DNA from 2 places in the Kitasatospora sp. NPDC051702 genome. Region 1 is predicted to be linked to the other one. Evidence: riboswitches for the same ligand, from Rfam matches in the RefSeq annotation. Region 1 holds a riboswitch; the other holds the start of a gene.

Region 1 (5,278 bases):
CCACGGTGATTAGGTTAGGCTCACCTAACCAACTGGAGGTCCGTCATGAGTCTGCCCACCGACGACGCCCCGGTGCCCGAGCCCACCACCGCCGAACGGGTCCACAGCCTCCTCGCCGCGACCTCCTCGCTCACCGTCCGCGCCCTCGGCGAGCACCACGACCTGGACACCCCGGTCTCCGTCCACGGCTCCCGGCTGCGCCTGCGCGCCCCGCTCGGCTCCCCGCTCTCCACCGCCGCCGCGCGCGAGACCGACGGCCTCGCGGTCGTGCTCGACGTCACCGATGTCTCCCCCGTCGCCGTCCGCGACCGGATCCGCGCCCGCCTCACCCTGGCCGGCCGGCTGCACCTGGCCCACCTCGCCGACGACGGCATCAGCGTCCACCTGCGTGTGGACGTCGCCCACGCCGTCCTGTCCACCCCGTACGGCACCGGCGCCCTCACCGCCGCCGACCTCGCCCACGCCGCGCCCGACCCGCTGGCCCGGTACGAGGCCGCACTGCTCACCCACCTCGCCGACGACCACGCGGACGCCGTCGCCGTCCTCACCCGGCTGCTCGACCCGGCGCTGCTCGCCGGGCGGCCGGACGTCCGGCCGCTCGCCCTGGACCGGCACGGCCTGGTGCTGCGCCTGGACCACCCGCACGGCCACCGCGACGTCCGCCTGGTCTTCCCCGAACCCGTCGCCGACACCGAGGAGTTCGGCCAGCGGGTGCACGAGCTGCTGAACGCCGCGGAGCAGGGCCTGCCCGTCCACCGGCTCTGAACCCGCAGCCCGGCGAACGGCACCCGGCGAACGGCACCCGACAGGCGGCAGGCGGCGGACGCCCCCGGGGCCGACGTCACACCCCCGGCGCGTCCGCCCGTTGCGCGCGCCGGCGCCGGAAGCGGAGACGCACCGGGAACGTCCCCGGGAACGGCGGCGGAAACGGCAGCGGCCGGCCCGGCTCGCGAGGGAGGTCTCGCGAGCCGGGCCGGCCTGGGCGTGTCCCGCGCCCATGTCCGCCGTTGCGGCGATCACCCGGTCGAGCGGTCACCCGACATGACCATCCCGGAGGATCGTTTCGCCCCGCATCAGCGGTAGTCCCGAAAGGCCCGTCCGGCGGGACCGGGCCCTCGACCCGTCAGGGTCAGAGAGCGACGCCGTGCGCCCGCAGGTAGGCGACCGGGTCGATGTCCGAGCCGTACTCGGAGCCGGTGCGGATCTCGAAGTGCAGGTGCGGGCCGGTCACGTTGCCGGTCGCACCGGAGAGGCCGATCTGCTGGCCGACGGTGACGGTCTGACCGATCGACACGCCGATCGAGGAGAGGTGCGCGTACTCGGCGTAGTGGCCGTCGGCGAGCTTGATCTCGACCTCGTTGCCGTAGGCGCCACCGTTGCCGGCCTTCACCACGACGCCGTTGGCGACGGCGCGCAGCGGGGTGCCGGTGGAGGCGACGAAGTCCTGGCCGGTGTGGTGGCCGGAGGCCCACATCGAACCGGCCACGCCGTAGGCGGTGCCCAGCTTCGGGTTGGCCAGCGGGGCGACGAAGCCCGAGGTGCTGGCGGCGGCCGGGGCGGCGGTGACGGCGGCGGCCGGCTTCGGGGCGGCGGTCTGCACCTGGGTCTGGACCGGGGCGGACGGCTTGGCGGCCTCGGTCTTGGCCTGCACCTGGGCCTTCGGCTTGGCCGGGGCGGCGGGCTTGGCCGGGGCGGCCGGGGCGGCGGGCTTCGCCGGGGCGGCGTCCGCGGACGGCGCGGCGTGGCCGGCGATCGAGAGGTGCTGACCCGGGAAGATCAGGTTCGGGTTGCCGCCGACGACCGAGCGGTTGTGCTCGTACAGCGCCTGCCAGCCACCGTCGACGTGCTTGGCGTCGGCGATCTTCGACAGGGTGTCACCGCTGACGACGCGGTAGCTCTCGGCCTGGGCCGGGGCGGTGACGGGAGCGGCGGCCGGGGCGGCCGGCTTGGCGTCGACGCTGGTGGCGCCGGTCCAGGTGGAGCTCTGCGCGGCCGGGGCGGCCGGGGCGGTGTGCGCCTGGGCGCTCACGGCGGCCACGAGCGGAAAGGCGAAGGAGACCCCGGTGACCGCGGTGGCGATGCCGATGCGGGCGGCGCGGGGCAGGGCGATACGACGAGCCTGAGCAGGCATGGAAGTTTCCTCTCCGACGCCTGCGAGGTGAGCTGTCGGGTTCGGGCTGGAGTTGCCCGGCCGCATGCGCGGCTTCACCCCAAGCCGGCCCTGGGATCCGGTACGCGAAGCGCGTGCCGATCCCGGTCCGGCGACTTACCTGTGGGTCCCCCGCTCCTGCCGTACAGAGTTCAGTTCGAACCACCGGGCAGCGGCAGGATTCGGCGTTCCACCCGGCGGATCCGTCCGGACTGGCCGGGCGGTCGCTGAACTAAAACCCATCCGTCCGGGTGAAGCAATGTCGATCTCTTGAACGGACAACCATCCCCGCCGAGGCCGTGACACTCCGAATGATCGGCTGCACCGTGCGTGCACAATCCATTCACCCGGCGCCACTGATCCACGACGCTGCGCCGATCCCGCCACCGCTGCGCGACCGTTCGCTCACGCACCGCACACCGTCGACACACCCCCCGGTGACCCTTGTCACGCGGGCCCCGCGGGGCGCAGGATCGGGCCGTGGCCACCTCCGCGGCCGGCACCCTGCGCCTGGGCACCGCGCAGGGACGCTGGGTACTCCTGGCAACCGTGCTCGGCTCCAGCATGGCGATGCTCGACGGCACCGTGGTGAACGTCGCGCTGCCCCGGATCGGCACCGACCTCGGTGCCTCCCTCGCCTCCCTGCAATGGACCCTGAACGCCTATCTGCTGACGCTCGCCGGGCTGATCCTGCTCGGCGGCGCGCTCGGCGACCGGTACGGCCGGCGCCGGGTGTTCCTGATCGGGGTGGTCTGGTTCGCCGCCGCCTCGGCGGCCTGCGCCGCCGCCCCCACCATCCAGGTGCTGGTCGCGGCCCGCGCCGTGCAGGGCATCGGCGGCGCGCTGCTCACCCCCGGTTCGCTCGCCATGCTGCAGGCCGTCTTCCACCCGGAGGACCGCTCGGCGGCGGTCGGCCTGTGGTCGGGGCTCGGCGGCGTGTCGGCGGCGGTCGGCCCGTTCCTCGGCGGCTGGCTGGTGGACGGCCCCGGCTGGCGGTGGATCTTCCTGCTCAACCTGCCGCTGGCGGCCGCCGTCGTCGCGGTCGGCGCCCGGCACGTCCCGGAGAGCCGGGACGAGAGCGCCACCGGTCGCTTCGACGTCCTCGGTGCGCTGCTCGCCGCGCTCGCCCTCGGTGCGCTCACCTACGCGTTGACCGCCGCCGGGGAGGGCCTCTCCCCCGCGGTCTGGTTCGCCGGAGCGGTCGGGCTGGTGCTCGGCGCGGCCTTCCTCACGGTCGAACGCCGCGCCGCCGAGCCGATGCTGCCGCTCGGCCTCTTCTCCTCCCGGCTGTTCACCGCCGTGAACCTGGTCACCCTGTGCGTCTACGCGGCGTTCAGCGGGGTGTTCTTCCTGCTGGTCGTGCAGCTGCAGATCGTCTCGGGCTTCTCCCCGCTGGTCTCCGGCCTCGCCCTGGTCCCGATCACCGTGCTGATGCTCACGTTCTCGGCGCGCGCCGGGCGGCTGGGCAAGCGGATCGGCCCGCGGATCCCGCTGACCGTCGGGCCGCTGCTGTGCGCCGCCGGGGTGCTGCTGATGCTGCGCATCGGCGCCGGCTCCACCTACTGGGCCGACGTGCTGCCGGCCGTGACGGTGATGGGCTGCGGGATGACCCTGCTGGTGGCGCCGCTGACCGCGACGGTGCTGGCCGCGGTCGAGGTGCGGCACGCGGGCATCGCCAGCGGCGTCAACAACGCCGCCGCCCGCGCGGCCGGTCTGCTCGCGGTCGCCGCCCTGCCGGCGCTCGCCGGGCTCAGCGGCGACGCCTACCGGGTGCCGTCCGCGGTGGACTCCGCCTTCCACACCGCGATGCTGATCTGTGCCGGTCTGCTCTGCGCCGGCGGGCTGACCGCCCTCGCCACCGTCCGCGGAAACGTGCTCGCGCCGGAGGACCACCCCGTCGCCGAGCCGGACTGCGCGTGGACCTGCGGCACCACCCCGCCGCTCGACCCGGGCCACGTGCACACGGACGAGGGCCCCGCCACCGGAACGGCGGCGGGGCCCTCGTCGGGCTGAGGCGACGTCAGAGGATGTCGCCCGGCGCGTACTTGGCGGCCTCCGGGTAGGCGGCGGCGACGGCCTCCACCTGGCGGACGACCTCGGCGACCTGGGCACCGGCCGCACCGGTGAAGGAGAGCCGGTCGGCCAGCAGGGCGTCCAGCGCGGCCCGGTCCAGCGGGATCCGCTCGTCGGCGGCCAGGCGGTCCAGCAGCTCGTTCTCCCGGGCGCCGGCACGCATCGCCAGCGCGGAGGCGACGGCGTGCTCCTTGATGACCTCGTGCCCGGTCTCCCGGCCGACGCCCGCCCGCACCGCACCCATCAGCACCTTGGTGGTGGCGAGGAACGGCAGGTAGCGGTCCAGCTCGGTCTCGATCACGGCGGGGAAGGCGCCGAACTCGTCGAGGACGGTCAGGAAGGTCTCCAGCAGGCCGTCGAAGGCGAAGAACGCGTCCGGCAGCGCGACCCGGCGCACCACGGAGCAGGAGACGTCGCCCTCGTTCCACTGGTCGCCGGCCAGCTCGCCGGTCATCGAGGCGTAGCCGCGCAGGATGACCGCGAGGCCGTTGACCCGCTCGCAGGAACGGGTGTTCATCTTGTGCGGCATCGCCGAGGAGCCGACCTGGCCCTCCTTGAAGCCCTCCGTGACCAGCTCGTGGCCGGCCATCAGACGGATGGTCTTGGCCAGGCTGGACGGCGCGGCGGCCAGCTGGACGAGGGCGGTGAGCACCTCGAAGTCCAGCGAGCGCGGGTAGACCTGGCCGACGCTGGTCAGCACGTTCTCGAAGCCGAGGTGGCCGGCGACCCGCTGCTCCAGCTCGGCCAGCTTCGCGGTGTCGCCGCCGAGCAGGTCCAGCATGTCCTGGGCGGTGCCGACCGGGCCCTTGATCCCGCGCAGCGGGTAGCGGGCGATCAGCTCCTCCAGGCGGCGGAAGGCGACCAGCAGCTCGTCGGCGATCGAGGCGAAGCGCTTGCCCAGAGTGGTGGCCTGCGCGGCCACGTTGTGCGAGCGGCCGGCCATGACCAGCTCGGAGTGCTCGGCGGCCAGGCGGGCCAGCCGGACCAGCACGGCCACCGTGCGGTCGCGCACGTGCTCCAGCGACTGGCGGACCTGCAGCTGCTCGACGTTCTCGG
Region 2 (5,278 bases), on a different contig from region 1:
GCGTACGCGGCGAAGCTGGTGTCGCGGGTGCGCAAGGCCGGTTTCGCGGGCGTGCCGGACGAGCCGTACGAGCTGCCCGGGGGGCTGACGGCGGAGTCGGCGGGCCGGCTGCTGCTGGCGGTCGTGCAGCGGGCGCACGACGCCGGGGTGGACGTGGACGCGGCGCTGCGGTCGGCCGCGCGCGGGTACCGGGACGCGGTGCGCGCGGCCGAGGGCCTCGAACCGGCCGGCGAGTAGCCGGCCGGCCGGCGGGCGGAGGGGCCGGCTCAGGCCGCGGCGGCGGTGCTCCCGACCGGCCGCCGCTGCGGCGGGACGACCTCGCCGATGGCCTCGCCGACGAGCGCGAGCAGCTCGGCGAGGCGTTCCAGGTCGAGGTGGTCGGGCAGGTCGGCGAGGGAGACGATCCGCTCGCCGCCGGGGCCGGCCACGCAGAACAGGTCGATCGGGCCCAGGTGCTTCTCGGCGGTGTCGACGAGGGCGGCGACGTCGCTGGGGCGGCGGATGTCCCCGCCGACGCCGACGACCGGGCAGCCCGGCCGGTCGAGCTCGGTGGCGAGGTCCTCGGCCACGCCGACGTGCTGGTCGGCGATCAGCACACCGGCGGCGCCGGCCGCGGTGAACCGGCGGGCGAGGTCGGCTCCCGACCCGCCGTCGAGTACCGCGATGACGACGACTGCCCCGCTCACCCGCATGGTCTGCTCCTCCCTGTGGGCGACACCGCACCGGCGCCCACGATTTCTGCGGAGGATCGTAGGCACGACCTGACCCTCCGCAACAGGGATTACCCCTCAGGTGACCAGGCTCACGCCCGCCCTACGGTTAAGACCTGTCCAAGGGTCCGTCCCGGAACCCGCGTCCGCGGGGCGGCGGGCCCCGGTGCACCGGATACGGTCGGTCCATGTCAGCGCAGCCCGCCCCCACCGCCCCGCAGCTCTTCACCTGGGAGTTCGCCGCAGATCCGTACCCCGCCTACGCCTGGCTGCGCGAGCACGCCCCGGTGCACCGCACGACGCTGCCCAGCGGGGTGGAGGCCTGGCTGGTGACCCGGTACGCGGACGCGCGGCAGGCGCTCGCGGACGGCCGGCTGTCGAAGAACCCGGCGCACCACAGCGAGCAGGCCCACCGCACCGGCCGGGTCGGCATCCCGGGGGAGCGCCAGGCGGACTTGATGACGCACCTGCTGAACATCGACCCGCCGGACCACACCCGGCTGCGCCGCCTGGTGTCGAAGGCGTTCACGCCGCGCCGGGTCGCGGAGTTCGAGCCGCGGGTGCAGCAGCTCACGGACCGCCTGATCGACGGCTTCGCGCAGCGCGGGTCGGCGGACCTGATCCACGAGTTCGCGTTCCCGCTCCCCATCTACGCGATCTGCGACATGCTGGGCGTGCCGGCCGAGGACCAGGACGACTTCCGCGACTGGGCGGGGATGATGATCCGGCACGGCGGCGGCCAGCGCGGCGGCGTGGGCCGGGCGGTGAAGCGGATGCGGGCGTACCTGCTGGAGCTGATCCACCGCAAGCGGGCGGACCTGGGGGACGACCTGATCTCGGGCCTGATCCGGGCGAGCGACCACGGGGAGCACCTGACCGAGAACGAGGCCGCCGCGATGGCCTTCATCCTGCTGTTCGCGGGCTTCGAGACGACCGTCAACCTGATCGGCAACGGGACGTACGCGCTGCTGCGCAACCCGGAGCAGCGCAGGCTGCTGCAGGAGTCGGTGGCGCGCGGCGAGAGCGCGCTGCTGGAGACCGGGATCGAGGAACTGCTGCGCTACGACGGGCCGGTGGAGCTGGCGACGTGGCGGTTCGCGACCCGGCCGGTGTCGATCGGCGGGGTGGACATCCCGGTGGGGGACCCGGTGCTGGTGGTGCTGGCCGCGGCGGACCGGGATCCGGCCAGGTTCTCGGACGAGAACACCCTGGACCTGGCGCGAACGGACAACCCGCACCTGGGTTTCGGCCACGGGATCCACTACTGCATCGGGGCCCCGCTGGCCCGGCTGGAGGGCCGGAGCGCGCTGGCCACGCTGCTTTCCCGGCTGCCGGATCTGCAGTTGGCGGAAAGCCCGGAGAATCTGCGCTGGCGCGGTGGCCTGATCATGCGGGGACTGCGGGAACTCCCGGTGGAATTCAGCCCGGAGAGCCGTTCCCCGCACGCGCCGCCGGCCGTCCTCCGGGAACCTTCCGACCCTCCGACACGCTGACTGGGTGTCGCCGGCGGCCGTTGGAGGGGTGGCTGAACCTCCATCAATCCGGACATAGCCGCACGGTTGGTGGGCGATCGAGCGCGGGCCGTGATTTCTGTGTGATATCGGTGATATGAGCTTGTGATTGGTCTGAGGATCTGTCTACTCTCCCTGGAGTTCGCAGCTGCGGACCTCGTGCGCGGGACGCCGAATCCTGCCCGCCGCGTCACGGGAAACCGACCAGAACCCTGGGCAGGGGCGGGGGAACCAGGTTTGTTGCCGTTTCCCCACGGCTTGGGGTGAAGCCGCCCGAGCGGAATCGTTTCCGCTGACGGCGGCCGGGCCACCTCCCGGTCCGAACCCGACAGCTCACCTCGCAGGCGTGCGGAGAGGGACCTTCATGCTGTTCGTTGGAACTGGCCGCCACCGTCGTCGTACCCAGGCCGAGAAGGCCATCGCCGTCGCCGGTGTGGCCGGCGTCGGACTCGCGATGCCGATCCTCACCGCCACCGGCGCCTCCGCCGCCCCGGCCTCCGCCTGGGACTCCGTCGCCCAGTGCGAGAGCGGTGGCAACTGGAGCATCAACACCGGCAACGGCTTCTACGGGGGCCTGCAGTTCACCTCCGGCACCTGGAAGGCGTACGGCGGCACCGCGTACGCGCCGCAGGCCAACCAGGCCAGCAAGGGCCAGCAGATCGCCGTCGCCGAGAAGGTCCTCGCCTCGCAGGGGCCGGGCGCCTGGCCGGTCTGCTCGCAGAAGGCCGGCCTGAGCAAGGGCGGCGCGCCGGCGAGCGTCGACACCTCCTCGGACGACAAGCCCGCCGCCGCGAAGCCGGCCGCCAAGCCGGCCCAGCCCGCGGCCAAGCCGGCGCAGCCCGCCGCCAAGCCCGCCCAGCCGGCCGCCCCGAAGCCGGCCGCCCAGCAGCCCGCGCCGCAGCAGGCGCAGCCGCAGGCCCCGGGCTTCTCCGGCAAGGCCGGCTGGGACGCCGACGCGAAGGTGTTCTGGTACCAGAACAACGGCACCTGGTACTGGACCAGCCACCAGAGCGTCTACCAGCAGTTCGCGCCGCAGGCCGCCGCCCCGCAGCACTACGCGCCGCAGGCCGCCCAGCCCGCTCCGGCCGTGCGCACCGCCCCGGCCGCCGCGCAGGGCGGCCACGACTACACCGTCCGGTCCGGCGACACGCTGTCGACCATCGCCGCCGCCCAGGGCGTCACCGGCGGCTGGCAGTCGGTCTACGACGGCAACCGCGGCACCGTCGGCGGCGACCCGAACCTGATCATGCCCGGCCAGGTCCTGCACCTCGGCTGAGCCGCTCCCGCCCGCCGGGCGGAGGGGGCGGGGATCCGTCCCCCTCCGCCCGGATTCGGGCCGGTTCGCCCGGGCGGGCGGGTGAACTACCGGTGGGTAGTGCGGCCACACGCTGAGACGGGACCGAGGCCAGCGTGGCCCCGGGGGCCCGGGCGGTTAGGCTCTGGTCGTAACGACTCCGCAATCGTCCCGCCGGCAGCACCAACGTCAGCCGGACCCTGCTTCCGCAAGGAGATGCCTCGTGCCGTCCATCGATGTCGTCGTAGCCCGTGAGATCCTCGACTCGCGTGGCAACCCCACGGTCGAGGTCGAGGTGGGCCTCGACGACGGCAGCACCGGCCGTGCCGCTGTCCCGTCGGGTGCCTCCACCGGAGCCTTCGAGGCCCTGGAGCTTCGCGACGGCGACAAGAACCGCTACTTCGGCAAGGGCGTGGAGAAGGCCGTCCTGGCCGTCATCGAGCAGATCGGCCCGGAGCTGGTCGGCTACGACGCCACCGAGCAGCGCCTGATCGACCAGGCCATGCTCGACCTGGACGCCACCCCGGACAAGTCCTCGCTCGGCGCCAACGCGATCCTCGGCGTCTCGCTGGCCGTGGCGCACGCCGCCTCCGAGGCCAGCGACCTGCCGCTGTTCCGCTACCTGGGCGGCCCGAACGCCCACGTGCTGCCCGTGCCGATGATGAACATCCTCAACGGCGGCTCGCACGCGGACTCCAACGTCGACATCCAGGAGTTCATGATCGCCCCGATCGGCGCGGAGTCCTTCTCCGAGGCCGTCCGCTGGGGCGTCGAGGTCTACCACACCCTCAAGGGCGTGCTGAAGGAGCGCGGCCTGTCCACCGGCCTCGGCGACGAGGGCGGCTTCGCGCCGAACCTGGACAGCAACCGCGAGGCCCTGGACCTCATCACCGAGGCCATCCAGAAGGCCGGCTACGTGCCCGGCCGGGACGTCGCGCTGGCCCTGGACGTCGCCGCCTCCGAGTTCTACAAGGACGGCGCCTACCAGTTCGAGGGCAAGGCCCTCTCCGCCGCCGAGCTCATCGAGTACTACGCCGAGCTGGTCGCCGCCTACCCGCTGGTCTCCATCGAGGACCCGCTGGACGAGTCGGACTGGGACGGCTGGAAGGCCATGACCGTCAAGCTGGGCGACAAGGTCCAGCTGGTCGGCGACGACCTGTTCGTCACCAACCCGGCCCGCCTGGCCAAGGGCATCGAGACCGGCACCGCCAACGCGCTGCTGGTGAAGGTGAACCAGATCGGTTCGCTGACCGAGACCCTGGACGCCGTCGAGCTGGCCCAGCGCAACGGCTACCGCTGCATGATGTCGCACCGCTCCGGCGAGACCGAGGACGTCACCATCGCCGACCTGGCCGTCGCCACCAACTGCGGCCAGATCAAGACCGGTGCCCCGGCCCGCTCCGAGCGCGTCGCCAAGTACAACCAGCTGCTGCGCATCGAGGAGATCCTCGACGACGCCGCCGAGTACGCCGGCCGCGGCGCCTTCCCGCGGTTCAAGCACGAGGGCTGAGACCGCGAGGTCGCGCAAGCCTGACCGGTGCCCCGCCGTTCACCCCGTAGGGTGGACGGCGGGGCACCGTCGCGACCAGGAGGGGATACGGGAGATGGCAGGCTGGAGGATCCCGGGCTTGGCGGCCCGGCCTCGGTTCACGAGCCGGGCGACCGTCCTCGTCCTGGTGCTCTGCTCGCTGGTGGCGATCCTCGCCTACCCGACGCGGCAGTTCATCTCCCAGCGCGCCGAGATCTCCGCCCAACGGGCGAAG

What was found. A riboswitch is a leader RNA that binds a small molecule or an ion and turns the genes downstream of it on or off. The one in region 1 is predicted to bind cyclic di-AMP.
Region 2: another riboswitch for cyclic di-AMP. It lies ahead of AB0N04_RS19440 (transglycosylase family protein); the one in region 1 lies ahead of AB0N04_RS20700 (LysM peptidoglycan-binding domain-containing M23 family metallopeptidase).

The regions. Positions count from the first base shown of each region.
Region 1 covers NZ_JBFAZB010000024.1:33,878-39,155, reverse strand. Annotated here, with positions in the region: gene AB0N04_RS20705 (DUF2470 domain-containing protein) at 46-765, shown strand; gene AB0N04_RS20700 (LysM peptidoglycan-binding domain-containing M23 family metallopeptidase) at 1,130-2,131, opposite strand; cyclic di-AMP (ydaO/yuaA leader) riboswitch at 2,134-2,317, opposite strand; gene AB0N04_RS20695 (MFS transporter) at 2,630-4,162, shown strand; gene purB (adenylosuccinate lyase) at 4,170-5,278, opposite strand, start outside.
Region 2 covers NZ_JBFAZB010000021.1:113,839-119,116, forward strand. Annotated here, with positions in the region: gene AB0N04_RS19425 (MazG family protein) at 1-237, shown strand, start outside; gene AB0N04_RS19430 (SDR family NAD(P)-dependent oxidoreductase) at 267-686, opposite strand; gene AB0N04_RS19435 (cytochrome P450) at 899-2,203, shown strand; cyclic di-AMP (ydaO/yuaA leader) riboswitch at 2,414-2,584, shown strand; gene AB0N04_RS19440 (transglycosylase family protein) at 2,586-3,497, shown strand; gene eno (phosphopyruvate hydratase) at 3,739-5,025, shown strand; gene AB0N04_RS19450 (septum formation initiator family protein) at 5,144-5,278, shown strand, end outside.